3 regions of the Micromonospora sp. B006 genome follow, and region 1 is predicted to be linked to each of the others. Evidence: riboswitches for the same ligand, from Rfam matches in the RefSeq annotation. Region 1 holds a riboswitch; each other region holds the start of a gene.

Region 1 (10,229 bases):
GGCCGGCGCGCAGCGCGGCGGTGGCGGAGGCGGTCCAGGTCAGCGCCGGTACGAGCACTGTGTCGCCGTAGCCGAGGCCGAGTGATTCCAGGGCCACCACCAGGGCGCTGGACCCGTGGTCGACGGGTACGCAGTGACGGGTGCCGACGTAGCGGGCGAAGTCGGCGGCGAAGCGGCGCTCGAACAGGACGCCGTCGCCGACGGACGGGCTGCTGATCGCCCACCGGCCGCCGGTCAGCACCGCGGTCAGGTTGGCGGCGGCGTCCGGCGCGGGGGTCGGCCAGCGTGGCCATGGGCGGTCCGGCGGGCGGACCGGCCGGCCGCCGTCCACGGCGAGCCGCCGGTCGATGGGGATGGAGGTCGTCATGCCTTCGACCTTGATGCTCATCGATACATCAGCGGTACACACGCGATGTCCGGGGCGGGCGGCGCCGTGTATCGGCGTTGTATCCCGGTGGTCGACTCTCGGTGCATGAGCCGATCCGCATCGCCCGTGGGCGAACCGACCGAACCCCGCGCCGTCACGCGCGGCGTCTCCGTGGTCATCCCGGTCAAGGACCGGGTGGCGGAGATGCGCCGCCAGCTGCGCAGCCTGCGCGACGCCGCCCCGAACTGCCCGGAGCCGGTGGAGGTGGTGGTCGTCGACGACTCGGCGCCCGCCGCGGCCGCCGCCCACCGCGCGGCCTGCGCCGAGTACGGCGCCCGCTACGTGCGCGGACCCCGGCACGTCGGGGCCAAACGCAACCTGGGCGTCCGGCACGCCCGCCACGACCTGGTGCTGTTCACCGACTCCGACTGCCGGGTGCCCGCAGACCTGATCACCCGGTACGCGGCCCGGCTGCGCGCCTCGGGCGCCGAGGTCGCCGGCGTCACCGGTCCGGTGCTCGTGGAGCCCGGCGACAGCGCGTTCTTCCGCGTGATGCGCCGCTCCTACCTGCTGCTCGGCGACCTGACCCGGCCGCTGCACTACGAGCGCGTGTCCTGGGGCGCCGGGGCGAACATGGCCGTGAAGCGCGCGGTCTTCGAGGCGGTCGGCGGGTTCCCGGAGGATTCCCCGATGCCGCTGGGCGGGGAGGACCTGCACCTCGGGCTGCTCCTCACCGACGCCGGCTACGTGCTGCTCACCGACCCGGACGGGGTGGTCACCCACGACACCGGCGTCGCCGACACGTTCCGCGCGGTCGCCTACCGGTTCACCACGTACGGGCGCTCCGAGCAGTGGCTCTGCCTGGCCCACCCGCACCGGCGCCGGTTCGTGCTCAACACCGCCAGCACGCTCGCCGTGACCGCGCTGGCCGGGCTGCTGACGGCCCGGCGCAGCGGTGGGCGCAGCCTGCTCGCGGTGCCGGCCGTCGCGGCCGCCGTGATCGCCGCGAAGACGCCCGGCCGGCTCGGCGGTGACCGGGGACCGCGCGCGGTGGCCGAGTCGGCGGCCTGCGCGGCCATCGAGACGCTCTTCGACGGGGCCGCGTTCGTCACCTCGCTGCGGCTCGGCCGCCCGGACCTGCTCTTCACCGGCTTCCGCGCGCCGGACGAGGCGGACTACCAGCCGATCCCGCCGGTGGCGGCGCCGCCGGTGGCGGCCTGAGGGGGCGGCCGTGGCGACGACGCTGCCGCTGGCCCCCGGCCAGCAGATGATGTGGGAGTTCATGACCGCGCTCGACCCGGCCCACCCCGGCGCCGCCCGGCTCGTGGTGGTGGAGTTCCGCCGGTTGCGGGGCACGCTTCGGGTCGACGTGCTGCGGCAGGCGATGCAGGACGTGGTGGACCGGCACGACGCGCTGCGGATGCGGTTCGACCGCGTCGGCGTGGAGCCGGCGGTGCGGATCCTGCCGCATGTGGAGTCGCCGCTGGAGTACGTCGACCTGTCCGGCCTGCCGCCGGCCGAGCAGCAGGCCCGCGTGGAGCGGATCGCGTACGCGCACCGCAACGACGCGTTCGACCCCGGCCGGGCGCCGCTGTGGCGGGCCGCGCTGGTCCGGCTCTCCGCGACCGAGCACGTGCTCGCGCTCTGCTTCTTCCACATGGTCTCCGACGGCTGGTCGTGCCGGGTCGTGGTGGAGGACCTGTGCCACGCGTACACGGCCCGGCTCGGCGCGGCCGACCCGCAGCCGCCGCTGGGCGTGGACTTCACCGCGCTCGCCGCGCTCCAGGAGACGGAGCAGGCCGGGAACGGCGTCGACGCCGCCGTCCGGGCCGCGTACTGGCGGGACCGGCTGCGGCCGGTGGAGCCGTACCAGCTCTTCCCCGCGTCGCCACCGGCGCCGGACGTCGCGCTCAGCGCCGAGGTGGCCACCCGCTTCGCGTTCCCGGCCGAGGTCACCGCGCGGTTGCGCCCGGCCGCCCGGCGGGCCCGCACCAGCCCGTACGTGCTGCTGCTCGCCGCGTACCTGGTGCTGCTGTCGCGGCGGGCCGGACGGTCCCGGGTGGTGCTGGGCACCACGACGCTGGGCCGGGAGAGCCCGCTGTCCCGCCGGCTCGTCGGTCAGTTCACGAACAACGTCTACCTGCCGGTCACCGTCGAGCCGGACGCGCCGATGCGCGCGGTGGTCGAGGCCGCGCACGCCTCGCTGGCCGAGGCGGTCGCGCACGCCACCGCGTTCCACCGGGTGGCCCGGTCGGTCCGCCCCGACTTCCCGGCGATCCGGCCCTGGCCGGACAACCACCTGTTCGACGCCTGGTTCCAGTCCGCCGCGTCGGCGTCACCGGTGCTGCACTGCCCGGACCTGCGGGTGGAGCCGGTCGACATCACCGCCCGGCCCGCGCCCGGCACCCCGCCGCCGGTGGTCGCCGCCGACGTGCCGTCCGAGTGCCTGCCCGTCTGGGTGAAGCGGGGCTCACCGATCGTCGTGGTGGACGACGACCGGGCCGGGGGCGTGGTGATCCGCAACCGGGGCGTCTTCGGCGACGACCTCGTCCGCGGGCTGATCGACGACTACGTCGCTGTGGTGTCGGCACTCGTCACCACTCCCGACATGTCCCCGGGGCAGGTGCGCCTGCCTGACGGTGCGTGCTTCCTCGACCACGCGATCGGGTAGGAGAGGGACCGGACCGCTCCCAGAGAGGTACGACGATATGACGGACACCTCGACGAACCAGCACACGACGGAGCCGCCCGCGCCGCCCGTGCCACGCGCGGCCGTACGGGCCCGCTGGTCGGTGGTGCTGCTCTTCGTCATCATGGGTCTGGCCATCGGCGGCTGGTCGGCCCGTGTGCCGGACGTCCGCGACGCGGTAGGGGTCGGCAACACCGGCTGGGGCCTGGCGAACATCGCCACGAACGCCGGGGAGCTGGTCTCCCTGGTCGTGGTGGCGGTGCTGATCAGCCGGATCAACACCCGCCGGCTGGCGCTGGCCGGGGCGGCGCTGATCCTGCTCAACGCGCCGCTGCTGGCCGCGTCCGCCACTGTGGTGGCGCTGGTCGGCGGGCTCGCGGTCTGGGGCTTCGCGGCGAATCTGCTGGCCACGCCGATGAACGCCCAGTCGGTGGAGGTGCAGAAGCGGTACGGGCGGCCCATCCTGTCCACGTTCCACGCGGGTTTCAGCATCGGCATGCTGGTCGGCGGCCTCTGCGGCACCGGCGCCGCGGCGATCGGGATGTCGCCGTCGGCGCAGATGGCCGTCACCAGTGTCCTGCTGGGCGCGCTGCTGGTCGGCACGCACCGCTGGCTGCCCGACACGCCCCGCCAGGAGACGAAGGACGGCGAGGCGCGGCGCCGGCTGCGTGACCGGTTCACCCCGCAACTGCTGCTGCTCGCGGTGATCGCCTTCCTGGCCTCGTTCATCGAGATGGCCGGCGCCCAGTGGAGCGCGCTGTACGCGACCGAGGTGGCCGGCGCCACGGCGGTGCTCGCCGCGGCCACGTACACCTGTCTCTCGCTGGCCGCGACCGTCGCCAGGCTGTTCGGCGACCGGCTGGCCGGCCGGGTCGGGCGGATCCGCTTCGTCCGGCTGTCCGCGCTCGTCGCGACCGTCGGCGTGGCGCTGCCGGTGGCGTACCCCCATCCGGCGGCGGTGATGGCCGGTTTCGGACTGCTCGGGTTCGGCCTGGCGTGCGTGACCCCGACGGTGCTCGGCTTCGCCGGTGAGCAGCCGGGCCTCACGTCCGGCGAGGGCGTCTCCGTGGTGGCGATGGGCCAGTGGCCGGGCGCGCTGCTCGCGGCGCCGGTGATCGGTCTGCTCGCCGGCGCGCTGGACCTGCGTACCGCGTTCGTGGTGGTGGCGGTGCTGGCGCTCGCCGTCGTGGCGTTGATCGGGCGGGTCCGGGCGGCGGCGCTGCCCGGCGAGAGCCCGGCCCCGCCCCGGCCGTGACGGCCGGGGCGGGGGCGGCGGTCAGAAGTCGTCGTCGAACGTGACGCTGCCGGTCACCCCGACCTGGTACGCCGACACCCGCCGCTCGAAGAAGTTCGACAGCTCCTGCACGTCCTGCAACTCCATGAACGCGAACGGGTTGCCGCTGCCGTACATCGGGGCGATGCCGAGCACCGCCAGCCGGCGGTCGGCCACGTGCTGGAGGTACTCGCGCATGTCCGCGAGCGACATCCCGGGCACGCCCTGACCGAGCAGGTCAGCGGCGAAGCTCACCTCGCACTCCACCGCCTCGGCCAGCATCTCCTTCACCTGCCGCTCCATCTCGGCGTCGAACAGGTCCGGCTCCTCGGCGCGTACGGTCTCCACCACGTCGAACGCGAACGCCATGTGCATCGACTCGTCCCGGAACACCCAGTTGGTGCCGGAGGCCAGCCCGTTGAGCAGGCCCCGGGACCGCAGGAAGTAGACGTAGGCGAACGCGCCGTAGAAGAACAGGCCCTCGATGCAGGCGGCGAAGCAGATCAGGTTGAGCAGGAACGCCCGCCGGTCGTCGCGGGTCCGGAGTTCCCGCAGCTCGAAGATCGAGTCGATCCACCGGAAGCAGAACTCCGCCTTGCGGGCGATCGACGGGATGTTCTCCACCGCGGCGAACGCGGCGAACCGTTCCTTCTCGTCCGGCACGTACGTGTCAAGCAGGTTCAGGTAGAACTGGACGTGCACCGCCTCCTCGAACAGCTGCCGGGACAGGTAGAGCCGGCCCTCCGGGGAGTTGACGTGCTGGTAGAGGTTGAGCACCAGGTTGTTGGCGACGATGGTGTCGCCGGTGGCGAAGAACGCCACGAGCCGCGACACCAGGTGCCGTTCGGCCGCCGACAGCTTCGCCAGGTCGGCCAGGTCCGAGTGCAGGTCCACCTCCTCCACCGTCCAGGTGTTCTTGATGGCGTCCTTGAACCGGTCGAAGAAGCGCGGGTAGCGCATCGGCCGCAGGGTCAGGTCCATGCCGGGGTCGAGCAGCATGTGCCGGGTCGGCGCGGTGGTGGTCACTGGCATGCCTCGCAGCTCTCGGGGTTCTCCAGGGAACAGGCCAGCGCCTCGTCGTCACTCACGGCGGAGACCACGCCGGAGACCGGGGCGAGCACCGGCGCGACGGTGGCCTGCTGGATGCGGGTGGCGGGACGGGATCGCAGGTAGTACGTGGTCTTCAGCCCGGCCTTCCAGGCGTACAGGTACATCGAGGAGAGCTTGCCGATGGTCGGCGCGCTCAGGAACAGGTTCAGCGACTGGGACTGGTCGACGAACGGCGCCCGCGCGGCGGCCAGGTCGATCAGCGCCCGCTGCGGCAGCTCCCAGGCGGTGCGGAACAGCTCCCGCACCGGCGCGGGCAGCTCGGTGACGCCCTGCACCGAGCCCTCGGCCCGCTTGATCCGGTCGCGGACCTGCGGCGTCCACAGCCCGCGCGCCTTCAGCTCCCGCACCAGGTACGTGTTGACCTGGAGGAACTCCCCGGACATGGTCTCGCGTTTGAACAGGTTGGACACCTGCGGCTCGACGCACTCGTAGCAGCCGGCGATGGAGGCGATGGTGGCGGTCGGCGCGATCGCCACCATCAGCGAGTTGCGCAGCCCGTGCGCGGCGATCCGCTCGCGCAGCGCGGCCCACCGCCCGGTCTGCGCCGGCTCCGCGCCCCACAGGTCCGGGTGCAGGTCACCCTTGGCGGCCCGGGTCTGCGGGTACGCCGGATGCGGCCCGAACCGCTCGGCCAGCCCGGCGGAGGTCTCCAGCGCGGTCAGCAGGATCTCCTCCTGCACCCGGGTGGACAGCTCCTTCGCCTCGGCGGAGTCGAACGGCAGGCGCAGCGTGAAGAACGCGTCCTGCAGGCCCATCAGGCCGAGCCCGACCGGCCGCCAGCGCGGGTTGGACGCCGCCGCCTGCTCGGCCGGGTAGTAGTTGATGTCGATCACCCGGTCGAGGAAGACCACTGCCGTGCGTACCGTCGCGCGCAGCCGCTCCCAGTCCACGCCGTCGGCGGTGACGTGCGCGCCGAGATTCACCGAGCCGAGGTTGCACACAGCCGTCTCGGCGTCGTCGTTGACCTCCAGGATCTCCGTGCACAGGTTGGACAGGTGGATGACGTTGCCCGGCTCACCGGTCTGGTTGGACAGCCGGTTCGCGGCGTCCTTGAACGTCATCCAGCCGTTGCCGGTCTGCGCCAGCGTGCGCATCATCCGCCCGTACAGGTCCCGGGCCCGTACCGTGCGCACCGCGTTCTTCTCGGCCGCCCGGTACGCCGCGTCGAACGCCTCGCCGTACAGGTCGGGCAGCTCCGGGGCGTCCGACGGGTCGATCAGCGACCACTCGCCGTCGGCCTCGACCCGGCGCATGAACTCGTCCGGGATCCAGTTGGCCAGGTTGAGGTTGTGCGTACGCCGCGACTCCTCGCCGGTGTTGTCCCGCAGCTCCAGGAACTCCTCCACGTCCGGGTGCCACGGCTCCAGGTAGACGCAGGCCGCGCCCTTGCGCCGGCCGCCCTGGTTGACCGCCGCCACCCCGGCGTCGAGCGTCTTCAGGAACGGCACGATGCCGTTGGAGCGCCCGTTGGTGCCCCGGATCAGCGCGCCCCGGCCCCGCACCCGCGACCAGGAGATGCCGATGCCGCCGGAGAACTTCGACAGCTTCGCCACCTGGTGGTACCGCTCGTAGATCGAGTCCAGCTCGTCGCGCGGCGAGTCGACCAGGAAGCAGGACGACATCTGGGTGTGCCGGGTGCCGGAGTTGAACAGCGTCGGGGAGCTGGGCAGATAGGCCAGGCTGGACATCAGCCGGTAGAAGCCGACCGCCTCGCCCGGGGTGCGGGACAGCCCGCAGGCCACCCGCAGCAGCCAGTACTGCGGCGTCTCCACCACCAGCCGGGACTGCGGGTGCCGCAGCAGGTAGCGGTCCGCCACCGTCCGCAGCCCGAAGTACTCGAACCGCAGGTCACCGGCCGGGTCCACGGCGTCGTCGAGCTTGCGGGCGTGGCGCGAGACGAACGCGGCGGTCTCGTCGCCGATCAGGCCCAGCCCGTGCGCGTACGCGATCGACTGGCTGAAGCTCGCCACCTGCTGCCCGCGTACCTCCTTGTCCACGTACGCGGCCAGCAGCCGCGCCGCGAGCTTCGAGTACTGTGGCTCCTCGCCGATCAGCTCCGCCGCGGTCTGGATCGACAACCGGTCCAGCTCCGCGGTGCTCGCCCCGTCGTAGAGGCCGCTGATCGTCTTCGTGGCCACCCGCAGCGGGTCCACCTCGTCCAGGTCCGCGACCCAGCGCTCGACCGCCCGGACGATCTTGTTGACGTCCACCGGCTCGGTGTCGCCGTCCCGCTTGCGTACCCGCATCGCCAGCCGGCGGGGCTCGGACCCGCCGGCGGTGGACGGGGGATGTTCCTGCACGACAGTCATGACCTCTCCTCGCTGTCACCGTCTGGAGACGGCGGGAGACGCCAACGGGCGCGGCGCACGGCCGGCCCGGCTGCTGGCGTCGGTCGTCCCGCGCGACCTCCGACCGCCGCACGCGGAGGCGCACGGCGCGCTGGCAGGTCTTCGGACTCGCGGGCACGACACGAGGTCGCCTACTGGCCGTCGCTTCCCAGGCCGGTGGCCCAGTGCTGTTGACGGCGGTCGTTCCCACTCACCGCTGCGGGGCAGTCCCGGATTCCCACCGGGTTCCCTCTTGCCTCGGCCCTGCCCGGGAGGGCTGGGCCGAACCAGCTGCGGCACCACCATATATGGCGGTGGGCGATGTCTGGCAACACCAGATGTCGTGTCGGCGTGTCGGATGAATCTCACCGTCCACAGTGCCCACCCCCGATGCCGTCGCTCCCCGCCGGGCGCGATACTGGGCGCTATGGGGAATACCGGACGCCGGTGGGCGTGGGTGGCGGTCCTGCTCGTCGGCGTCGGGCTTCACCTGCTGGTGCTGGAGACGCTGGCCGGCACCGGGACCGTCACGTTCGTGCCGACGCTCATCGTGCTCGGCGCGTCAGTCGCCCCGGCCACGTTCCTGGCCTTCACCCAGGGGCGGCCCGGCCACCGCCGGGTGCCGGGCCCGGTCGTCGGCGTCGCCGCGTTCCTCGGTGGAGTGATCGGCGTCGTCGCCGCCGGCTGGCTGGAGTACGGCACGCTGCACCGGCTCGGAGTCCTGCCGATGGCGTTCGTCGGCCTGGCCGAGGAGGCCGCGAAGCTGATCGTGCCGGCCGGCATCCTGCTGCTCTGGCGGCGGCACCGGTCACCGGCGCAGGGCCTGGTGATCGGGGTGGCCTCCGGCGCCGGGTTCGCCGCGCTGGAGACGATGGGGTACGCGTTCGCCACGTTCGTCGGGTCGCAGGGCAGCCTCGGCGCGGTCGAGCGGACGCTGCTGGTACGCGGTCTCACCGCGCCCGCCGCGCACCTGGCCTGGACCGGGCTGACCGCCGCCGCGTTGTTCACGTTCGCCGCCGCGCCCGGCGGCCGGAGACTGGCGGCGTTCCTGCTCACCTTTGCCGCCGCTGTCACGCTGCACACCTGCTGGGACACGTTCGGCACGCAGCCCGCGTACCTGTTCATCGGCGGCGTGTCGCTGGGCTGGGTGCTGCTGCGTCTGCACCTGGACCGCGAGCGGCCGGCCGCCCCGCCCCGGGCGCCGGCGGAGCATGATCCTCACCAGCTCGCCGAGGTGGCGGGGTCGGAGCCCTCCTGATGCCGCCACCCCGGCGTGCTGAAGTCGATCAAGCGGCCTGACCCGTCCCGCCGCGCTCCGCCACCGGCGCGTCTCAGCCGGCGGCCAGCCGGACGCCGAGCGCGACGAAGGCGACAGCGCAGAGCCGGTCGACCCGCCGCGACCAGCGGCTGTCGCCCCAGCGGCGGGCGAAGCGCCCCGCGCCCAGGCCGAGAGCCAGGTCCACGGTGAGCTGTACCGCGACGAACAGCGCGCCGAGCAGCATCAGTTGTGCCGCCACCGGGCCCGCGTCGGGCCGGACGAACTGCGGCAGGAACGCCACGCTGAACAGGATCATCTTCGGGTTGAGCAGGTTCGTGAGCAGTCCGCGCCGGAACGCCCGCCCGGCGCCGCCGTCCGGCCCACCGGCCGCCGGACCGGTACGGCCCGTGCCGCGCAGCGCCCGCACCCCGAGCACGATCAGGTACGCCGCCCCGGCCCACCGGATCGCGGTGAACAGCACCGGGGACGCGGCGATCACCGTAGCGAGCCCGGCCACCACGGCGGCGACGTGCACCGCCTCCCCGGCGGCGACCCCGAGCGCCGCCACCGCCCCGGCCCGCGCGCCGTACCGGGTGGCGTTGGCGAGCACGAACATCATGTCCGGCCCGGGGGTGAGCATGAGCACCACGATCGCGGCCAGGTAACCCGCGAGCGTGGCCGCCGACAGTCCGAGCACGCCTCAGCCCTCCTCGACGCCGTCGAGCAGCGCCCGGCGCAGCGCCAGCCGGTGTTCGCGCCGGATCTGTGCCTCCCGGTAGCGCCGCCGGTCGCCGTCGGTGCCGGGCAGCAGCGGCGGCACCGGCCGGGGCTGGCCCTCGTCGTCGACCGCCACCATCACCAGGTGCGCTGTCGCCACGTCCACCGGTGGCACCGCCCGGTCCCAGCGGTCCGCGCTGACCTTTACGGCCACCTCCATCGAGCTGCGGCCGGCCCAGGTGATCCGGGCGTCCACGTGGACCACGTCGCCGACGCGTACCGCGCGCAGGAAGGCCGTCTCGTCGATCGCGGCGGTGACGGCCGGTCCGTCGGAGTGGCGGGCGGCGACCACCCCGGCGACCGAGTCGATCAGGTTGAGGATCCGGCCGCCGTGCACCGTACCCATGAGGTTGGTGTGGTGCTGGTCCATGATCTGCGACAGGGTCAGGTGCGAGGCCGACGGTGGTCGGCCGGTGAGGGTGATGGCA
Region 2 (10,229 bases), 660 kb from region 1:
ACGTGCCGGTGGCCGGGACACTTCCGGGTGCCCGGCCACCGGAGATCCACGGTGCAGGTGTTGGTCAGCCTCGCCCGGTCGACCACCTTGATCCGGTGCGCGGTGCGAGTAGATCCTTCCCGGCACGTTCCAGCCGGGCGATCTGGACGGCGCCGACGTCGGCGTCCAGCGGTAGGGCCATTACCGCAGCCCAGCGTGCGGCCTTGGCGGGTTCGCGTAGATGCCCGCGGAGTCGATCAGGCAAGTTCTGGACGGTCAGTCCGACGTAGGACCAGCCATTCCAGTCAGGGACCGCGTAGATCATCGGCCCGGGTAGAGCCGGGATCCGGCGCAGACGCGCATTTCCGGTACCGGCCGTGATCGGATATACCTGCCATGGCCGAGCGCCGGCGCGCAGGTGTTCGCCGACGACCTCGATCATCCGGTGCCAGCCGGTCGCGCAAGAGTGATCCGGATTTAGCCTCACGCGAACTCGTCCTCGTCCTCGTCGTCCTCCTCGTCCGGGACGGTCACGACCACCGACGGTGCGGGCGGACGGGCCGAGTAAAGCGCGCCGTTGATCTCGCTGTTGGTGTCGACAAGGCTCTTCCAGGTCGCTTGGTCGCCCAGAACCGGCTCCAGCGATAGATCGGCACTGCCGAGGGTGATCAGGGTTTTCAGGTCCGCCAGCGCCGCGTTGAGCTGGGACTGGACGGCGGCCCGCAGCCGGACGACCTTCGCGGCACCGGACTCGGTGGTCGGGGCCGGCTTGGGGGCGGCGGCCTTCTTAGCCTTTTCCTGCGCGGTGCGTGCCGGGTCCGAGTAGTGCACGACCCAGTACGGCACGAGCGGATCGGGCTGGCCGGCGTTGTCGTGCAACAGCTTCGAGGGATCGTCCGGGCGTGGCCGAGGCACCACGTAGCTGCCCGCCGCGGGCGAGGTCCGTTGCAGCTCCTGGGACGTGTACGAGTTGATCGCCCGACGGTCAGCCCGGAACGCGTTCGCGGCCCGCGCGAGCAGCCACAACCCGTCCGCGCTGGTGCCGAGGCCGGCCACGACGTCGTTGACGTCAGAGCGGAACGGCACCTGCTCGCGGTCGGCGGCGCTACCGGTGTTCGAGAGCAGCAGCTTGTCGGCGACCAGCGCGATACCGCCTGCCACCTGCAGTGTGTACCGGGCGTTCACGTCACCGGCCAGGGCCTTGGGCACCAGGGCGGTGAAGTCGGAGACCGGCACAGGGTCCCAGTCGACACCGAGGATCTCGTGCGGGATCGGACCACCGTTCTGCCAGGCTCGCAGCGCCTGACGTCGGGTGTCCTGCTTGGCCTGCCGCCACGGTAGGTCGATCAGCGTCATCAGGTGGCCGACGTAGGTCCGGTTCTCGATCCGGGAGACACCGAGCTGATCACGCAGGTGCCGCTTGATAGCGGCGAACTCGACCGGCGCACACAAGTACGCGGCCAGGTAGACGGCCCGCCAGAGGGCCGTCGCCGGCACTGTCTTGCCGAACACGGTCGGCAAGTCCTTGACCGGAAGGTAGCCGGTCGCGATCCGGGCTACGTTCTCGTCGAGGTCACCGTCGTAGACCGCGCGGGGCAGCGCCCGCACGACCGCCGCAGCGTCGGAGGCGCTCGGCTCCCAAGGTTTGAACTCGCCGTGCACGCTGGCGACCAGCGCCTGGACCGCGTCGTCGAATTGCTCCGCCGGAGCCACCCCGGGCACGCCGACGGTGTCGGTGCTCAGGATGACCTGGGCCGGCGGGGTGAGGGCCTGCCCGATGCGCAGCGCGTCCTCGTTCGGAGCTTCGCCAGCGACGCCCTGCACGAACCGCACTCGCATGTTCTGCAGGACCTCGGCGCGGCCCCGGGCGCGTACTGTCGGTGCTACCGTCGTGATGCCAGTCAAACTCAGCCATGAGCCAGGGAACCCGGTGCGAATCCGGGACTGACGCGCAGCGGTGAGGGTGACGGGCGGGGCACGACGCCACTGGACCCACGGTCTGGGAAGGCGCCCCGTCCGGTTGATCCCGAGTCCGAAGACCTGCTGGCCGCAGATCCGTCTGCGACACGTGCCCATCCAGGCCTCGCGCACAGGCCCCGGACGAAAGAAGACCCCGTGTCCCGATCGCACCGGATCACCGGCTCCTGACCCCGTGAGCGTCCTCGTTCACGTCGCGACCGCACTGACGGACGCCGCGTCGCCGGTGCTACGCGGGCAGGCCGAGGCAGCCGGCGCCCGACTGGCCTTCCTGCAAGCCGGCGAGCCCACGCTGACCCATGTGCTCGACCTGCTGCACGCCGAGGGCGTTCGGGAGGTTCGCCTGGAACCGGTGAGCACCGACGACCTGACTTTCGCCCGTTCGTGGGTGGGACGCGTGGCCGGCCACTGGCACCGTCAGCAGATCGACCCGCCGGTCATCCGGTTCGGCGAGCGTGCGATCACCGGGCACGAGGCGCCACTCACCTCACCGGCCTGGGAGACCACGCCGCCGTACCGCCATCATCTACTGCTGTGCCGCGGCCCGCGCTGCAGTGCCCGCGGCGCGGACGAGACCTATCGCGCGATCGTGGGCGCGTTCGTCGAGCAGCAGCTCACCGACGCCGACGTCCTCATGGCCCAGACCGGCTGCCTGTTCCCGTGCAACCACGGACCAGTCGCCGTCGTGCACCCCGCCGGCACCTGGTACGGGCCGGTGCGACCCGGCGACGCGGCACGCCTCGTCGGCGAGCACCTACGCGCCGGCCGTCCGGTCGGCGACCTGCGCCTCGGCTCCCGTGTCACCGAAGGAGAAACATGACACGCATCGCCCTGCTGTCCACCTCGGACACCGACCTGCTCTCGGCGCGGGCCAGCAACGCGGACTGGTCCTGGGCCAACCCTGCCCGGCTCACCGGCGAGCGCCGCGACACCCTGACCAGCGAGGCCGACCTGGTCATTCTGCGGGTGCTCGGCTCGCCCGAGGACGTACGCGACCTCGCCGCGCTGATCCGCGGCACCGGCCGTCCCCTGGTCGTGCTCGGTGGGGAACGGACGCCGAACGCCGCGTTGATGGGGCTGTCGACCGTCCCGATCGGTGTCTGCGCCGAGGCACACCGCTACCTCGCCGAGGGCGGCGCGGAGAACCTGCGCCAACTGCACGCCTTCCTGTCCGACACCGTGCTGCTGACCGGCGAAGGCTTCGAACCGCCGGCGGTGCTGCCCGAGTGGGGAGTCAGCCGGCAGCCGGCCCCGGACGCCCGGCCCCGCGTCGGAGTCCTGTACTACCGGGCCCACGAGGTGAGCGGCAACAACGCGTTCGCCCACGAACTCGCCGATGCCATCGACACCACCGGCGTGGCCACCGGCGTACCGATCTACGTCTCGTCACTGCGGGCGGCGCCCGAGGAGTTGTACGCCGAACTCGCCACCCTGGATGCGATCGTCGTCACGGTCCTGGCCGCCGGCGGCGCCCGGCCCGCCGCCGCGAGCGCCGGCGGCGACGACGAGTCCTGGGACGTCGAACGGCTGCGCGCCCTCGACATCCCCGTGCTGCAGGCTCTGGCGCTCACGTCCAGCAGAGCCGAGTGGGAGGCGTCCGACGAAGGCGTCACCCCGCTCGACTCCGCGACCCAGATCGCCATCCCCGAGTTCGACGGTCGCCTGATCACAGTCCCGTTCTCATTCAAGGAGGTCGACGTCGACGGCCTGCCCCGCTACGTGACCGACCCTGAGCGATGCACCCGCGTCGCGGGCGTCGCCGTCAACCACGCCCGACTGCGGTACGTCCCGCCCGCCGAGCGCAAGGTGGCCCTCGTCCTGTCGGCCTACCCGACCAAGCACAGCCGCATCGGCAACGCCGTCGGCCTCGATACGCCCGTGTCGGCGATCCGATTGCTGCGCGCGATGCGAGATGCCGGCTACGACCTCGGCGCACCCGGCGCAATTCCCGGGCTCGACCCGCTGTTCCCGGTCGAGGGAGAGGATGCCGACACGACGGCCGGCAACGCGCTCATCCACGCTTTGATCGCCGCCGGTGGGCAGGACGAGGAGTGGCTCACGCAGGCTCAGCTCAGCGAGTCGCACGTGCGTATCAGCCGGGACGACTACCGGCGCTGGACTGCCGGATTGCCCGCCGCGCTACGCGACGCCATGGCCGAGACCTGGGGCGAGGCTCCCGGCTCGCTTTTCGTCGACGACGACGGCGACATCGTGCTGGCCACACTGCGCGCCGGTAACGTCGTCATCCTCATCCAGCCCCCGCGTGGCTTCGGCGAGAACCCGGTCGCGATCTACCACGACCCGGCCATGCCTCCGTCGCACCACTACCTGGCCGCGTACCGCTGGCTCGAACACGGCTTCGGCGCCGACGCGGTGGTGCACCTCGGCAAACACGGCTCGATGGAGTGGCTGCCGGGGAAGAACGCCGCGCTCTCAGCCGCCTGCGCCACGGACGCGGCGATCGGCAGCATGCCGTTGATCTATCCGTTCCTGGTCAACGATCCTGGCGAGGGTGCCCAAGCCAAGCGCCGCGCGCACGCCACCATCGTCGACCACCTGGTGCCGCCGATGGCACGCGCCGAAAGCTACGGCGACATCGCCAAGCTGGAGCAACTGCTCGACGAGCACGCCAACATCGCCGCGATGGACCCGGCGAAGCTGCCCGCGGTCCGCCAGCAGATCTGGACGCTGATGCAGTCCGCACAGATGCATCGCGACCTCGGCCTGGACGAACGGCCCGGCGACGAGGAGTTCGACGACTTCCTGCTGCACGTCGACGGCTGGCTGTGCGAGATCAAGGACGTACAGATCCGCGACGGATTGCACGTGCTCGGCCAGGCACCGACCGGACAGGCACGCGTCAACCTGGTGCTCGCCGTGCTCCGCGCGACACAGGTCTGGGGCGGACAGAACCGGGCACTGCCCGGCCTGCCCGCCGCGCTGGGTCTTGCCGAGGACGCCCCGGCGGCCGACATCGACGCCGTGGAGGCGCAGGCCCGTGCCCTGATCGAGGCGATGGAGAAGGCCGGCTGGCAGGCTGACGCGATCGACGCGCTGCACGACGACCCGGTGGTACGCGACGTCCTGCGCTTCGCCGCCGAGCAGGTCGTGCCGCGGCTGGCCGCCACCACCGACGAACTGACCAACGTCCTGCACGCGCTCGACGGCGGTTTCGTCCCGGCCGGGCCCTCCGGCTCCCCGCTGCGCGGACTGGTCAACGTCCTGCCGACCGGCCGTAACTTCTACACCGTCGACCCGCGGGCCGTTCCGTCCCGTCTGGCCTGGGAAACGGGACAGGCGATGGCCGAGTCCCTCGTCGCCCGGCACCTCGCCGAAACCGGCGAGCACCCCCGATCGGTCGGCCTCTCCGTGTGGGGCACCTCCGCGATGCGCACCTCCGGCGATGACATCGCCGAGGTGCTGGCGCTGCTGGGCGTACGCCCCACCTGGGACACGGCCTCACGCCGGGTCAACGGCCTGGAGGTCATCGGCCTCGACGAACTCGGCCGGCCCCGCATCGACGTGACCGTGCGCATCTCGGGATTCTTCCGCGACGCCTTCCCGCACGTCATCGAACTCCTCGACGACGCCGTGCAGCTCGTCGCCGGGCTCGACGAACCCGATGAGCGCAACTACGTGCGGGCACACACCCGCCACGACCTCGCCGAGCACGGCGACCAGCGGCGGGCCACCACGCGGATCTTCGGTTCGAAGCCCGGATCGTACGGCGCCGGCATCCTCCAGGTCGTCGAGTCCGGCACCTGGCGCGACGACGCCGACCTGGCCGCCGTCTACACCGCCTGGGGCGGCTTCGCCTACGGCCGCGGCCTCGACGGCATCGCGGCAACCGACGACATGCGAACCAACTACCGGCGCATCGCCGTCGCCGCGAAGAACATCGACTCCCGCGAGCACGACATCGCCGACTCCGACGACTACTTCCAATACCACGGCGGCATGATCGCCACGGTCCGCGCGCTGACCGGCGCCGAACCCAGGGCGTACGTCGGTGACTCCACCACGCCCGACGCCGTACGCACCCGCAGCCTGCAGGAAGAGACCAACCGCGTCTTCCGCTCGCGGGTGGTCAACCCGCGCTGGATCGCGGCGATGCAGCGCCACGGCTACAAGGGAGCGTTCGAGCTCGCCGCCACCGTGGACTACCTCTACGGCTTCGACGCCACCGCCGGTGTCGTCCACGACTGGATGTACGAGTCACTGGCCCGTGAATACGTCCTCGACGAGACGAACCAGCAGTTCATGCGCCGCGCGAACCCCTGGGCACTGCGCGGCATCGTGGAACGGCTGAACGAGGCCGCCGACCGTGGACTGTGGGCCGAACCGGACGCCGAGGTCATGGCGGAGATGGCCCGCGTGTACCTCGAGGTCGAGGGAGACCTGGAGGATCAGGCGTGACACGGCGCCTCACCCTGGTCGGCCTCGGCCCGGGCGACCCCGAACTGGTCACGGCCCAGGCCGTCCGGGCACTCAACGAGGCCGACTACTTCCTCGTCGCCGACAAGACCGGACAGCACCCGGGCACGGCCGACCTCATCGCGATGCGCGAGGCGATCTGCGCCCGGCACGTCACCGGCGCCTGGCGGCTCGTGCACGTACCCGACCCGGAACGCGACCGTGCCGGCCCGGCCGACTACACCGGCGCGGTACGCGACTGGCACGAGGCACGGGCCGAGGCGTTCGAGCAGGCATTGCTGGACAACCCGGGAGACGCCGCAGTGCTCGTCTGGGGCGATCCGGCCCTGTACGACTCGGCGATCCGTGTGGCCGACCGCATCGCCGAACGCGCACGGGTCGACATCACCGTGGACGTCGTACCCGGCCTCAGCAGCATCCAACTGCTGGCGGCACACCACCGGCTCGTCCTCAACACAATCGGCGGCCCGATCACCATCACGACCGGCCGCCGCCTGCTCCACGACGCGGCGACACACGACAACCTCGTCGTCCTGCTCGACGGGGCATTGACCTGTCGCCAGCTCCCCGAACTGTCGGCCTGGCGGATCTGGTGGGGCGCGAACCTCGGCTCGTCCGACGAGCAACTGGTGGCCGGCAACCTTGACGAGGTCGCCGACCGAATCTGGTCCCGGCGGACGGCGGCGAAACAGAGCCGCGGCTGGGTCATGGACACGTATTTGTTGCGCCGGGCCGGCAGCCTCGAGCGGCGATCCTGAGAATCACATCCTTTGACCCACCGATGATCACCCAGCCGTGAACGCACTCCTGCGATCGTTGGCCGCAACCCGTTACTGTGCGTGCCGCTCTAACGCCTTGCGCCGAGCCTTCCTTCACTACAATCGCCGTTGTAGCGGCCGTGCTCCACGCGGAGTAAGTAGATCGCGTAGTGATCCGTTGATGATCGGATGTCGGCGACCGTTTCAGTACGGGCGCGTCTAATTGGTTGCGCCAGCCAACGTCGGGCAGGGCTCAACCCCGATCCTGGTGTTCGACGCCTGGGAGCACGCCTACTACCTGCAGTACCGCAACGTCCGCCCGGACTACGTGGACCGGCTGTGGAACCTGGTCAACTGGACCGACGTCATCTCCCGCTTCGACGCCGCCCGCGCCGCCACCCCGAAGATCTGATCGGGATGACCGGGTACACCCCCGAGGCGGCCGAGATCGTCCAACGCGCCGCCGGGGTCATCGCGGCCAAGCATCGCGGTGACCTCGCGGGCGCGGAGGAACTGATGTCGGCGTTCGGCTCCGAGCAGTCCCGCACCCTCGGCTTCTACCTCCTGGCCGATCTCGCTCTGGGCCTGGTCAAGGCGCAGAGCCGCCAGTCGATGGACGACCTGGTCCGGGAGCTGTCCTTACTCTTGGCCAACACCGTCCAGTCCCAACCGGCATGACGGTCCGCTGGGTTCCGCCCGGAGGCGGAACCCAGCGGGCAACCGCAGCGTCACCGCCGAGCTCGGGCAGGCCCGATGCGGCGGATGAACCGTCCCGGATCTTGTAGAGCCGTCTCCACATAACCCGGGGCGGCTCAGGCCCAGCGAACCTGGCTCAGAGAGTGTTGGGATACCTCGACGTAATCTTCGTTAAGTGTGTGTCAGCGAAGATCGCGTCTGTGTGGCTGTGCCTGTAAACCGGGCCTACGAGTTGTCGCGGCAGAACATGCCCCGCCCGCGGCGGCAACAGGTGACAGTATTCCAGGATGATTGATGTTCGACGCCGTGCGCCCAATCAGACTTGAGGATTAGCCGTCGTCGGTTCCACTGCTGCCATCAGAACGCGCCGCGATGCGGATAACCCTGTCTAGTGCCCGGTCGCCGGTGAGGAGAACGGCACACACGACGGCGATCGTCCCTGGGATGAAGACGAGCAGGTCATCGATCTTCTCCCACGCAACGGGACTCCATAAGGCGATCCATGTCAGCACGAGCGCGAGAGCTGTCGTCGATTCACCGACCAAGCTCACGATGCTGGCGAAGGTCGCACCTCGGCGGCTTCGCCGAATGGCACTCCTGGACAGGTGGAAGTCGATACCGAAGGCTATCAGCAGCAAGGCGAAGACGGAGAGGAGCATTCCTAGATCGCCGCCGGACAGCTCACGCATGTGCTCCACTATGCTGCGCCATCGGTCTGATTTCCTGAGTTCATGGCGATTGTCCGTACTGGTTATCAGGAGCGTGAACGCGGCAGGGCTGCTCTGCTGCCAGTGTTGACGTCAGCGACGGCATGTCAGATGGCTGTTTCCAGACCGGTGTGGCGTGGCCTTGACCGCGGTCAGGGTGCCGTGTCGGCTCCACCTGGAACTGACCCCCGCGGCTCAGGGTGGGTTCCGGGGCGGATTGGAGCGGTCGTCGCGGGCCCGCCGCGCCGCTGTTCGAGGGTTGCTGGCCTGGTTCCGAACGTTGCGGAAGTCGGGGCCGCCGGCCGCGCGCATCTCCGGCGCGACGGGACGTTAGGTCGCGCGAAGAACAGGTATACGGGGCGCATGACGACCGGTGGTGGCGCGGGGACGGCGGGGGGCGGGGGTCGGCCGGCCGCGCCGCCCAACATCCTGTTCATCCTGGCCGACGACCTCGGCTGGGGCGACCTGGGCTGCTACGGCTCCACGGCGATCCGCACGCCCCACCTCGATCGGCTGGCCGCGGAGGGCCTCCTGTTCCGGCACGGCTACGCCGGCTCGCCGTGGTGCTCGTCGACCCGCATCGGGCTGTACACCGGGCGCTACCCCACCCGCCTGCCGGCCGGCCTGGAGGAGCCGCTGACCACGCACCGGGAGGGCAACGGGATCCCCGCCGAGCATCCGACGCTGTCGTCGTTGCTGCTGGCGACGGGGTACGAGACGGCGATGTTCGGCAAGTGGCACTGCGGATGGCTGCCGTGGTACAGCCCGCTGCGCATCGGCTTCCAGACCTTCTACGGCAACTTCGACGGGGCGGTCGACTACTTCGAGCACGTCAACACGATCGGCGAGGCCGACCTCTACGAGGGGGAGACGCCGGTGGAGGAGGCGGGCTACTACACCTCGTTGATCTCCGACCGTGCGGCGGAGTTCGTCGCCGCCGACCGTGCCGGCCCGTTCTACGTGCAGCTCAACTACACCGCGCCGCACTGGCCCTGGGAGGGCCCGGACGACCGCGACGTCGGCACGGAGATCCGGCGCAGGTTCGACGGGCAGCGGGGACCGACGCCGCTGATCCACCCCGACGGGGGCTCGCTGGCGAAGTACGCCGAACTCGTGGAAGAGCTGGACGCGGGCGTCGGCCGGGTCCTCGCGGCGCTGGCCGAGGCGGGCCGCGCCGACGACACCATCGTCGTCTTCACCTCCGACAACGGCGGTGAACGGTGGTCGAAGAACTGGCCGTTCGTGGGGGAGAAGGGTGACCTCACCGAGGGCGGCATCCGGGTGCCGCTGATCCTGCGGTGGCCGGCGGCCGTGCCCGGCGGTCAGGTCACCGACCACCCGGTCCACACCCTCGACCTGACCGCCACGCTGATCGACGCCGGCGGGACGGCCCCGGACGAGCGGTACCCGCTGGACGGGGTCGACCTGTTGCCGTGGCTTGTCGACGGGGCCGACTTCCCCGAGCACGACCTGTTCTGGCGCACCTCCAACCAGGGCGCGCTCCGCCGTGGCCCGTTCAAGTACCTCTACGACCGCCGCGACCGGTCGGTGCTCGGCAACTGGCCGCGCCGGCCCGGCCCCTACCACCTCCTGTACGACGTGACGGTGGACGGCCGGGAGCAGGCGGACGTCGCCGGCCACCACCCGGACCTGCTGGACGACCTGCGCGACACCTGGA
Region 3 (10,229 bases), 340 kb from region 1:
TGCCGCTGTTCGGCGGCACGCCACGCCAGTCGAACGCGTACGGCGCTGTGGTGTCCACCGCGAGCAACGTGCCACGCTCCCGGAACTCGACCCGCTCGATCCGCCGGCCGGGCGCCGCCGTGGCCTCCGCGCGGATCGGGATGACGCCCGGCGCGGCGAAGAAGTCGTTGGGCAGGGGCGAGGTGAGCGCCACCGACGGCCCGCCCGGCAGTGGGCTGGGTTGCGGGCTCCCCGAGGCCGCCGGCGGCGCCGAGCCGGTCGGGCCGGTGACGTCCGCGTCGCAGGGCTGGCCGCTCAACGCCCAGTCGGTCGGCTCGGGGTCGGCGCCCCGGTAGTTGCCGCCGAACCGCACCGTGACCGAGGCGCCGGTCGGCAGCGTGGACCCCGCCGGTGGGCGGAGCATGGTCACCGGGTACAGCTCGCCGCTGCCGAGCGTGTATCCGTCCGGCAGCCGGTCGAGGCCCATGGTGATCGTTTGGCCGTTGGCCTGCCGGAACCGCAGCCACCAGTCGGTGACGGGTGAGCCCAGGTTGGTGACTGTGAGCTCGGCCCAGAAGCCGCTGGACCACTCCCGGGTGATCGTGTAGTCCACCGTGCACACCGTCGCGGCGTAGGCCGGGCGCAGCGCCATCGTCGTGGCCCCGCCGACGACGACCGCGGCGGCTGTGGCCAGCGCGAAGATCCTGCGTCGCATCATGCCCCCGTGTATCGACACACATCACTTCATGCAGCCTCGGCGCTCGGGGCACGGTGTGTCAAGGGCTGAACCGGGTCCGGGCCGGGCGGAACGGCGCGGCGTTCCGCCCGGCCCGCGGCTCAGCGTCCGCGCAGCTCGGCCGCGGCGGCGACCAGGTGCTGGAGGGACGCCTCGACCTCGGGATAGCCGCGCGTCTTGAGGCCGCAGTCGGGGTTCACCCACAGCCGCTCGGCCGGCACCGCGGCCACGGCCCGGCGCAGCGCGCCGACGACCTCGTCGTGGGACGGCACCCGGGGTGAGTGGATGTCCCAGACGCCGGGCCCCACACCCCGGCGGTATCCGATGGCGGCGAGGTCGTCGAGGACCTCCATCCGGGAGCGGGATGCCTCGATGCTTGTGACGTCGGCGTCGAGGGCTTCGATGGCCGTGATCACCTCCCCGAACTCCGAGTAGCACAGGTGGGTGTGGATCTGGGTGTCGTCGGCGACTCCGCAGGTGGCCAGGCGGAACGCCCCGACTGCCCAGTCCAGGTACGCCCTCTGGTCCGCCCCGCGCAGTGGCAGCGTCTCACGCAGCGCCGGCTCGTCGACCTGGATGACCCGGATACCGGCTGCCTCGAGATCGCGGCACTCGTCGCGCAGGGCGAGCGCGACCTGGTCCGCGGTGTCTGCCAGTGGCTGGTCGCTGCGGACGAACGACCAGGCCAGGATCGTGACCGGGCCGGTGAGCATGCCCTTGACCGGCCGGTCGGTCAGCGACTGCGCGTAGGTGGACCAGTTGACGGTCATCGGCGCCCTGCGTGCCACGTCGCCGTAGATGATGGGCGGACGCACGCATCGGGAGCCGTAGGACTGAACCCAGCCGTGTTCGGTGGCGGCGAAACCGTCCAGCTGCTCGCCGAAGTACTGGACCATGTCGTTTCGTTCCGGCTCGCCGTGCACGAGCACGTCCAGGCCCAGCCGCTCCTGGAGCCGGACGACGTGCTCGACCTCGGCGCGCATGCGCCGGGTGTAGGCGGTGTCGTCGATGCGGCCGGCCCGATGCTCGGCACGCGCGCGGCGCAGCTCGTCGGTCTGCGGGAACGATCCGATGGTCGTGGTCGGCAGGGGCGGCAGGTTCAGCCGGGCCTGCTGTGCCGCCGCTCGCTCCGGGTACGCGCCGCGCTGCCGATCCGTGGCACGCAACGCGGTGAGCCGGCCGCGCACGGTGTCGTCGCGCCATGCGGCCGGGGTGGGCGGCAGCGGCTCGGGCAGGGACGTGGTGCCGTTGCGCAGCGCGCGGCCGAGCCGGACGACCTCATCGACCTTCTGCCGAGCAAAGGCGAGCCGCTGACGCAGCGCCGGGTCGAGAGCGGTCTCGGCGGACAGGTCCACCGGCACGTGCAGCAGCGAGCACGAGGTGGACACGGCGACGTGGTCGGCGAGGGCGGTGACAGCGGCACCAGCCGCCACGGCGGCGCGCAGGTCGGTACGCCAGACGTTGCGGCCGTCGACGAGGCCGGCCACGATCGTCCTGCCACGCAGCGGTCCCGCACCGGCCAGCCGCCGCAGGTTGCCGGGCCCGGCCACCAGATCCACACCGACCGCTTCGACCGGCGTGTCGAGCAGGGCGGGCAGCGCGTCACCGAGCTCGCCGAAATAGGTGGCGACGAAGATCGCCGGCCGCTGTTCCACCGCGCCGAGCCGGGTGTACGCCTCCCGCAGCGCGTCGATCTCGGCGGTGCTCCGGTCGGCGACGTAGGCGGGTTCGTCCAGTTGCACCCATCGCACGCCCGCCGCCGCGAAGGATCGCAGGATGTCGGCGTACACGTCGACCAGGTCGGTCAACCGGTCGAACGGTTCGCCGCGCGCCCCGGTGGGCTTGGCCAGCAGCAGGAATGTGGCCGGGCCGACCAGCACCGGCCGACTGTCGATTCCCAGCTCGCGGGCCTCGCGGTACTCGCGCAGCGCCTTGTCGGGATTCGCCGCGAAGGCGGTGTCGGAGCCGATCTCGGGAACCAGATAGTGGTAGTTGGTGTCGAACCACTTCGTCAGTTCGAGCGCCGGCTCGGCATCGACGCCCCGGGCCATGGCGAAGTAGGTGTCGAGATCGCCGAGGCCGAGACGGGCGAACCGGTGCGGGACCGCGCCGACGGCGACGGCCGTGTCCAGCACGTGGTCGTAGTAGGAGAACGTGTTGGACGGGATCGCGTCCAGACGCGCGTCGCGCAGCGTCCGCCAGACCTCCGCCCGTAGCGCGGCAGAGGTCGCCGCCAACTCCTCGGCGTCGATCCGGCTCGCCCAGTAGGCCTCGACGGCCTTCTTGAGTTGCCGGTTGCCCCCGATACGCGGATAGCCCAGCACCGTGCTCTGACCGAATGCGGTACTCATGGAGATCCCTTCCCTCGAAGCACACGAGGCCGATCGGGGCAGGGAGGGAAGGGGTACGGGCGGCGTACCGGCTTCCGCACCGGCCGTCCCGAGCGACCGTCGGCGGCGCACACCGGACGGTGTGCGCGGTGCGGGCAGGTCTTCGGACTCGCGGGCGCGACCGGTCCATCCGGTCACCTACTGGCCGTCGCTTCCCAGACCTCACGGTCCAGTGCTTCGATGACAGCTGTCGTTCCCACTCACCGCTGCGGGGCAGTCCCGGACTCACACCGGGTTCCCTCTTACGACGCCACACCCTTCACGGGCACGGCGAACCAGCACCGTTGTCCATCGTATGGGGCGGTGAGCCGGCGTGGTCGGCGCGTCCGTCCTGCGGGACGGCGAGCCGTCGCGGGGCCCAAGCCCCATCGCGGAGGCCGGTGTCCGTTGGGAGAACAGCCTCCGCCGGCTCGCCCGGCGCCTGACCCGTCGTCCGTCGGCCTGCCGGTGGCGGGAGCGACTCGCGGTCGGCCCCCGCCCCCCGTCGCAGGGCCGGTCAGCCCTTGCGCCACTTCTGGTTGGCCGCGCCCGTGCAGTCCCAGAGCTGGAGCCTCGCGCCGTCGTTGCCGTTCCGGTCCTTGATGTCGACGCACTTGTTGGCCTGAAGGTTGACCAGGTCTCCGGCCGCGTTCAGGGTGAACTGCTGAGCGCCGGTGCCATTGCAGGTGTAGAGCTGCACCACCGCCCCGTTGGCGGTGGACCCGGCGTCGATGTCCATGCACTTGTCGTTCTGGCTCTTCAGCGCCGTGCCGCTGAACGTCCACTTCTGCGCGTTGGTGTTGTTGCAGTTCCACATCTGCAGCGGCACGCGGTCGACGAAGTTGGAGCTCGGCACGTCGATGCACTTGTTGTTCCAGTTGCTGACCACGGGCACCCCGGTGGTCGGGTTGCCGCCCCCACCGCCGGTGAACGGGCTGAGGATCAGTCCGGCCGAACGGGGGTCGCCGTCGTGCACCAGTGACTCGAATCCGCCGACGTCGTCGAAGGCGAACGCATACGCCCGGCCGTCGGTCATGTTGGCGTGGATCAGGCGGGCGTACTGGTTGGTGGGGTTGCTGCGGTAGAAGTCGGCGGCGTTCGTGCTGGGCTGGGTGTCGATGGTGCCGAGCGTGCCTCGGTTGAGGGCGGCGCAGAGCGTGCGCGAGATCGGGCCGACCACTTGGTCGTTCGGCGCGGGCAGGTCGCCGTCGCAGCCCCAGACGCTGGCCGAGGAGGGCCGGTTGAAGGAGGCGACCACCTGGCCGCTGCCGTTGGTGAAGGTCATGGTGTTGCCCGAGGTGCGGCCGTAGTACCGGATGGCCGGCTGGTCGGCGAAGGGCGCCACGGTCAAGGTCTTCGTGGTGTACGCGTTCCACGCGGAGGCGATGTACGAGTCCAGGTAGGTGGTGCTCAGCAGGCCGGCCCCGGCTGCCTTCCCCGGAGCCAGGACGCGCAGCACGGTCCCGTCGGAGCGGGTGTGGACGGTGTTGGCCCAGCCCGGCTGCGCCCGGATGCCGTCGATGACCGCGTTGCGTCCGTTGGCCACCACGTCGCCGGTGCGCTTGGTGACGCCGTTGACGCCGGTCACGGTGACCGCGTGCGGGATCGCGAACATGTCGACCTGGGAGCTGTTGAGCCACAGCCCGGAGTCGTTGTAGGTGAACTCGCTCCAGTCGAAGAGGATGTCGCGGTTCGCGTCACCGGCGGCCCAGGGCGCGGGCTGCACCAGCCCGTCGGGGGTGAGGAGGAACTTCAGCTTCTGCCCGAGGGCGAAGTAGGCCCGACCGGAGAAGCCCCGGGGGAACTGGATCGTGGTGCTGCCACCGTTGCCGGGGCCCGGTATGGAGACGTCCGGCGCGGGCGACGGCGGGATCTGCCCGCCGCTCCACGGCACGAAGGCGCCGCCGGAGGTGACGTAGCCGAGCCGGCCGGAGGACAGCTGGACGCCGATGACATAGAGGTAGACCGGGTCGCTGCGACCGGTGGTGTTGGTGACGGTGACGGGCAGCAACGCCGGTCCGACCGCGTGGGCGGGCGTGGCGACGACGGTGACCGCGAGCCCGGCGAGCAGTGCGGACGCAGCGGCGAGCAGCTTTCTTCGAAGACGCATGACGACACCTCGCTGAAGACAGGGACGGGAGAGCGCTCTCTCAGCAGAGTCCAATTGTTAATATTGTTTGTCAATAGGTGATCACCGATGGATGTGAGACCGTCACGGTCCGCCGTCCACCCGATGTCGATCATGCGGCAGGGGCCGCGGACCACAGTTGTCGCCGTCCTGCGACAGCAGGAGCCGCCAGCCCCGCCTGGCGCCCGCGTCGACCCGGTTGGGCCCGCGCTCCACTGCGTCCGCGGTCGCCGGCCACCCCCTCGGCGACGCTACCGATCCGCCCCACCGCGCGCGGGTGATTGGCCTCCCCGCTCACCGTCAGCCGGTTCGCGCCGTGCCCTCTGCCACGCCCGCAGCGCCACGCCGACGCCGATCAGGGCCAGCAGCGCCCACTCCCCGATGCCCAGTTCCCGTTCCAGATAGCGGTAGGAGGCGGCGCCCAGGTAGCCCAGCAGCGCCACGGCCGTCGCCCACACCAGCCCGCCGGCCAGGTTCGCCCGCAGGAACACCGGCCACCGCATCCCACCGGTCCCGGCGATCATGGGGACAACGGCCCGCAGCACCGCCACCCAGCGTCCGATGAGCACCGCCCATGCCCCGCGGCGGGCGACCAGGCGGCGGGCCCGCGCGATGTCGAGGCGCCGGCGCAGCACTCGCGGGGCGCGGGCGAGCACACCCGCGCCGTACCGGCGGCCGAGGGCGTACCCGGCCTGGTCACCGAGGCACGCCCCGACGGTCCCGGCGGCGACCACCGCCCACAGCGGCAGCGCACCACCGTGGGCCACCAGCCCACCGATCAGGATCGCTGTCTCACCCGGTACGACCAGCCCGAGCAGCGTCGAGGACTCCAGGGCCGGCAGGACGAACACCAGGGTCAGGACGAGCAGCGGCGGCAGCCCCACGAGCACCGCCACGACCCTGTCCACCCGATGATTGTCGCCCCGGAGGGTGGCCGGTGAGAGAGAAGTGCCTCCCGCGGGCGGGCGAACCGTAGGGTTCGATCGACGGCAGGGACGGTGCCGGACGAGGGGCGGCCGAGGACCGGTGGGAGCGCGTACGCATCGCCCGTCGCCGGCGCTGCTGGTCAGCCTGACCGTCTCGGCGTGCCTTCTGGCGGCGCTCAGCGCGGCCGTACGCAGCCACCGGGTGCCGCGCTGGGAGCAGGACCTGTTCACCCTGCTCAACCACCTTCCGGCCGGGCTGACCCCGGTCCTGGTCCTGGTCATGCAGCTCGGCTCGTACCCGGCGGTGTTCGTCGCCGCCGCAGCAGCCGTCATCGCACGCCGCATCGGCACCGCGTGGACTCTCCTGCTGGCCGGGAATCTGGCGTACTGGCTCGCGGCAGCTGGCAAGGCCACGGTCGCCCGGCAGCGGCCCTCGGCGCTGCTCACCGACGTGGTCCTGCGTGAGACGATCACCGGACGCCTCGGGTACCCGTCGGGACACGTCGCGGTCGCCACCGCCCTGGCACTCGTCGCCGCGCGGGCCGGGGGCCCCCGGTGGCGCCGCGCCGCCTGGGTGGTGATCGGGCTGGTCGCCGTCGCGCGGATCCACGTCGGAGCGCATCTGCCGATCGATGTGGCCGGCGGCGTCCTCGTCGGCTGGCTCGCGGTGTGTCTGACCCGACTCGTGGTCGGCGAGGTCGGGCCGCAACGGTCGGTGCCCGCACTGCGGGCGACGCTGCGGCGGCGCGGGATCGAGGTGGCACGGTTGGCGCCGATCCGCGGTGACGCCCGAGGCTCGCAGCCGTGGCAGGCGGTCACCACCGGCGGACGGCGACTGTTCGTCAAGGTGACCGGCGGCGAGCAACGCGACGCGGACTGGGTATACAAGCTTTACCGGCGGATGCGCTACCGCCACGTGGCCGACGCGCCGCCGTACCTGAGCGCACGGCAGCAGAGCGAACACGAGACCTGTCTGACCCTGCTCGCCGCGCGCGCCGCCGTGCGGATACCGGCCGTCGTCACGACCGCCGCCGCGCCCGGTGGCGACGCCGTGCTGGTGCAGGAGTTCATCGACGCCGCCCCGCTGCACGCCGTCGTCGGGCCGGTCCCGCTTCCCGCCGTACGCGACGCCTGGGACCAGGTGGCGCGTCTGCACCGGGTGGGCATCGCGCACCGGGACCTGCGCGCCGCGAATGTGCTCGTCGGCCGGGACCACGTCCACCTGGTGGACCTGGGCTTCGGCGCCGACGACGCCTCGGCCGAGCAGCGGGCCCGCGACGTCGTCGAGCTGATGGTCGCCCTGTCCAGCCGGGTCGACCCGGCCTGCGTGGTCGCTGCGGCGATCGACCGCCTGGGTGGCGCGGCGGTCGCGGACAGCGTGCCGTTCCTGCAACCCGCGGTGCTGTCCGGCGCCGGCCGGACCGCCCTGCGCGCCCGGCCCGGCATGCTCGACAGCCTCCGCCAGGAGATCCTGCGACGCAGCCCGGACCGCGACCGCCCGGCGGCGAAGGTGGTTCGGATCAGCCGCCGCACCGTCCTGGAGCTGCTGGTCCTGGGGTTGGTCGTGCACCTGCTGCTCCCCCAGCTCGGCGAGATCCGCACCGCCCTGGATCTGATCGTGCACGCTAACCCGGTAGCGGTCGCCGCGACGCTGCTCGGCTCCGCCCTGACCTACCTGCTCAGCGGCCTCGTGCTCCGGTTGGCCACGGCCCGCCGGGTCCCGCTGGGCGAGGCCACCCTGGCGCAGGTAGCCGCGTCGTTCGCCAACCGGCTGGCTCCCGGCAGCCTCGGCGGCGTCGCGCTCAGCCTGCGTTACCTGCACCAGAAGGGACTCGTCGCCGCCGACGCGGGCACCGCCGTCGCCGTCTCCCGCGCCGCCGGGATGTTCTCGGTGGTGGTGCTGCTACCGGTGCTGCTGCCGTTCGCCCGCCAGCCCGCCGGCATCCTCGCCCACGACGCGGCCAGGGCACTTCCGCTGCTACTGGGCGCCCTGGCCGTGCTGCTGGTCCTCGCCGGGGTGCTCGCCGTACCCCGGGTCCGGCGGCGTGGACGCGCGGCGGCCGGCCAGGTCGTGACCGCGCTGCGCGAACTGCGCCACCACCACGGGCTGCGGTGGCTCGTCGTCGCGTCGACGGCGCTCACCCTCACCTATGGCCTCTGTCTCTACCTCGCGCTGATCGCCGCCGGCCCGGTCCCGCTGGCCCACCTGCCCCCGGTGATCCTGGTCTCCCTCGTCGGCGAGGGTGTCTCGTCCGCCGCGCCCACCCCCGGCGGGCTCGGCGCCACCGAAGCCGCGCTCGTCTCCGGTCTGCTGCTCTACGGAGTGCCGCTGGACGCCGCCATCGCGGGCACCCTGATCTACCGTCTCGCGACGTTCTGGCTCCCGGTACCACCGGGTTATCTGGCCTTCCGGCTCCTGACCCGCCGCCGGCTGCTGTGAACGTCGGCGACGGCAGGTGACGACCGGCGGCGATCATGGGCCGGGCCAGAGCGGCAGTAGCGATCCGCGCGTCTTCGGCAGTCTCCCGGGCTATGCCGGCCGGGTCAGGCGGCCAGCGCCCGGCGACAGCGGGCGAGTTCCGCGCGCAGATCCCGGCGCAGGGCCCGGTCCAGGCCGGGCTGGGCGAGCGCCCGGGCGAAGTCACGGGCCGCCTCGTCCCACCGGCCCAGCCGGGCCAGGGCCGTGCCCCGGTTGTAGCGCGGCACGGGGGCCTCCGACAGCGCCACCGCCCGGTCCAGGTCGGCGAGCGCGGCGGCCACGTCGCCTCGCTCGAACCGGGCGGCGGCCCGGTTCGTCCACGCCTCCACCAGCTCGGGGTCTCCGCTCAGGGCCCGGGTGAGCAGTTCGTCGGCCTCGGCGGGCCGGCCGCGCTCGGCGAGAACCAGGCCCAGGGTGCACAGCAGCGCGGGCTCGTGCGGAGCGCCGGCCAGCCCGGCCCGTGCGCCGGCCTCGGCGGCGTCGAGCGCGCCGCGCTCCACGTGCAGGTTGACCAGGGCGATCCGGGCGTCGAGGTGCCCGGGAGCGATGGCGAGCACCCGCTCCAGGTCGGCGCGCGCCCGTTCAAGGCGGCCCCGCTCGTGGTGGAGCACGGCCCGGTTGTAGTACGCCTCGGGCAGGTGCGGTCCCAGCCGGATGGCGGCGTCGTAATCCCTGATCGCGGCCCGGGTCCGGCCCGCCGCCCGGTAGAGGGCGGCGCGGTCCACGTAGTACTCGCAGTTGTCCGGGTCGTGGGCGATCACGGTGTTCAGGTCGGCCAGCGCCCGCGCCGGGTCGCCCAGCGCGAGGTGAACCTGCGCCCGGTTGTGGCGCAGCCGGGCCAGGTCCTGCCGGCGTTCGCCGGGGCCGAGCGCAGCCGTCAGCCGGGCCAGGCCGTCGTCGACGAGCCGCAGCGCGCGGTCGGGCCGGCCTGCCCGGCTGTCCAACAGCGCCAGACCCTGCTCGTAGAAGACCGTCGACAGCAACCGCTGGCGTGGGTCGGCCAGCTCGGCGGCAAGCCGCAGCGCCCGCTCCAGCCAGTGCCGGGCCTGCGCCGGGTCCTGGTCGGCGGCCGGCAAGTGCCGGGCGTGCAGCATGGCGGTGGCGTACGCCGCCGACATAGTGATCTTCGGGTCGTCGGTGACGGCCCGCGCCTCGTCGTAGAGGTCGAGCGCCTCGGGGGCCCGGTTCAGGGCCGCCAGGGCGGTCGCCAGGCCGGTGGTGAACGCCCACCAGTGCCGCAGGTCGCCGTCCGGAGTGACCGTCGCCCGCCCGCGCCGGGCGACCCGGTCCGCGTGGTGGTAGTAGCCGCGGGCCAGGCTGTCGCCCAGGGCCCGCCGCAGCGCCTGCGGGGTGCGCTCGTCGGGTGCCGGGGCCGGGGCCCCTTCGTCGCGTAGGTCGAGGCGGACCGGGGCCGGCCCGAGCCGGCGGGCCAGCGCGTCCAGCAGCTCGGTGGTCGTCTCGTCGGCGCTGGCGACGTGATCGAACCGGACGGTCACGGGCCGCCGGAGCGTGCCGGCCCAGGCCGCCACCAGCTCCGCCGCGCCGTAGGCCAGGCAGGCGGTACGGCGGGCGGGGTGGAAACGGATCGGCTCCTCCTCGGCGGCCGGCCGGG

What was found. Region 1 has a riboswitch for cobalamin ahead of MicB006_RS13555 (ribonucleoside-diphosphate reductase subunit alpha). Riboswitches for the same ligand answer to the same signal wherever they lie in the genome.
Region 2: linked by a shared signal. The riboswitch ahead of MicB006_RS15640 (ferredoxin) and the one ahead of MicB006_RS13555 (ribonucleoside-diphosphate reductase subunit alpha) in region 1 are both predicted to bind cobalamin.
Region 3: linked by a shared signal. The riboswitch ahead of metE (5-methyltetrahydropteroyltriglutamate--homocysteine S-methyltransferase) and the one ahead of MicB006_RS13555 (ribonucleoside-diphosphate reductase subunit alpha) in region 1 are both predicted to bind cobalamin.

The regions. Positions count from the first base shown of each region.
Region 1 is NZ_CP030865.1:2,840,139-2,850,367, reverse strand. It holds gene MicB006_RS13580 (DegT/DnrJ/EryC1/StrS family aminotransferase) at 1-367, opposite strand, end outside; gene MicB006_RS13575 (glycosyltransferase) at 473-1,588, shown strand; gene MicB006_RS13570 (condensation domain-containing protein) at 1,599-3,038, shown strand; gene MicB006_RS13565 (MFS transporter) at 3,076-4,311, shown strand; gene MicB006_RS13560 (ribonucleotide-diphosphate reductase subunit beta) at 4,333-5,361, opposite strand; gene MicB006_RS13555 (ribonucleoside-diphosphate reductase subunit alpha) at 5,352-7,748, opposite strand; cobalamin riboswitch at 7,863-8,073, opposite strand; gene MicB006_RS13550 (PrsW family glutamic-type intramembrane protease) at 8,194-9,024, shown strand; gene MicB006_RS13545 (LysE family translocator) at 9,098-9,721, opposite strand; gene MicB006_RS13540 (acyl-CoA thioesterase) at 9,725-10,229, opposite strand, start outside.
Region 2 is NZ_CP030865.1:3,502,742-3,512,970, reverse strand. It holds gene MicB006_RS31650 (hypothetical protein) at 463-1,818, opposite strand; cobalamin riboswitch at 1,861-2,042, shown strand; gene MicB006_RS15640 (ferredoxin) at 2,132-2,776, shown strand; gene cobN (cobaltochelatase subunit CobN) at 2,773-6,372, shown strand; gene cobF (precorrin-6A synthase (deacetylating)) at 6,369-7,148, shown strand; partial or broken gene MicB006_RS15625 (Fe-Mn family superoxide dismutase) at 7,399-7,560, shown strand; gene MicB006_RS15620 (hypothetical protein) at 7,566-7,826, shown strand; gene MicB006_RS15615 (hypothetical protein) at 8,174-8,533, opposite strand; gene MicB006_RS15610 (sulfatase) at 8,915-10,229, shown strand, end outside.
Region 3 is NZ_CP030865.1:3,181,283-3,191,511, forward strand. It holds gene MicB006_RS14945 (Ig-like domain-containing protein) at 1-697, opposite strand, end outside; gene metE (5-methyltetrahydropteroyltriglutamate--homocysteine S-methyltransferase) at 817-3,066, opposite strand; cobalamin riboswitch at 3,182-3,400, opposite strand; gene MicB006_RS14955 (beta-1,3-glucanase family protein) at 3,602-5,194, opposite strand; gene MicB006_RS14960 (DedA family protein) at 5,464-6,120, opposite strand; gene MicB006_RS14965 (lysylphosphatidylglycerol synthase domain-containing protein) at 6,239-8,578, shown strand; gene MicB006_RS14970 (tetratricopeptide repeat protein) at 8,683-10,229, opposite strand, start outside.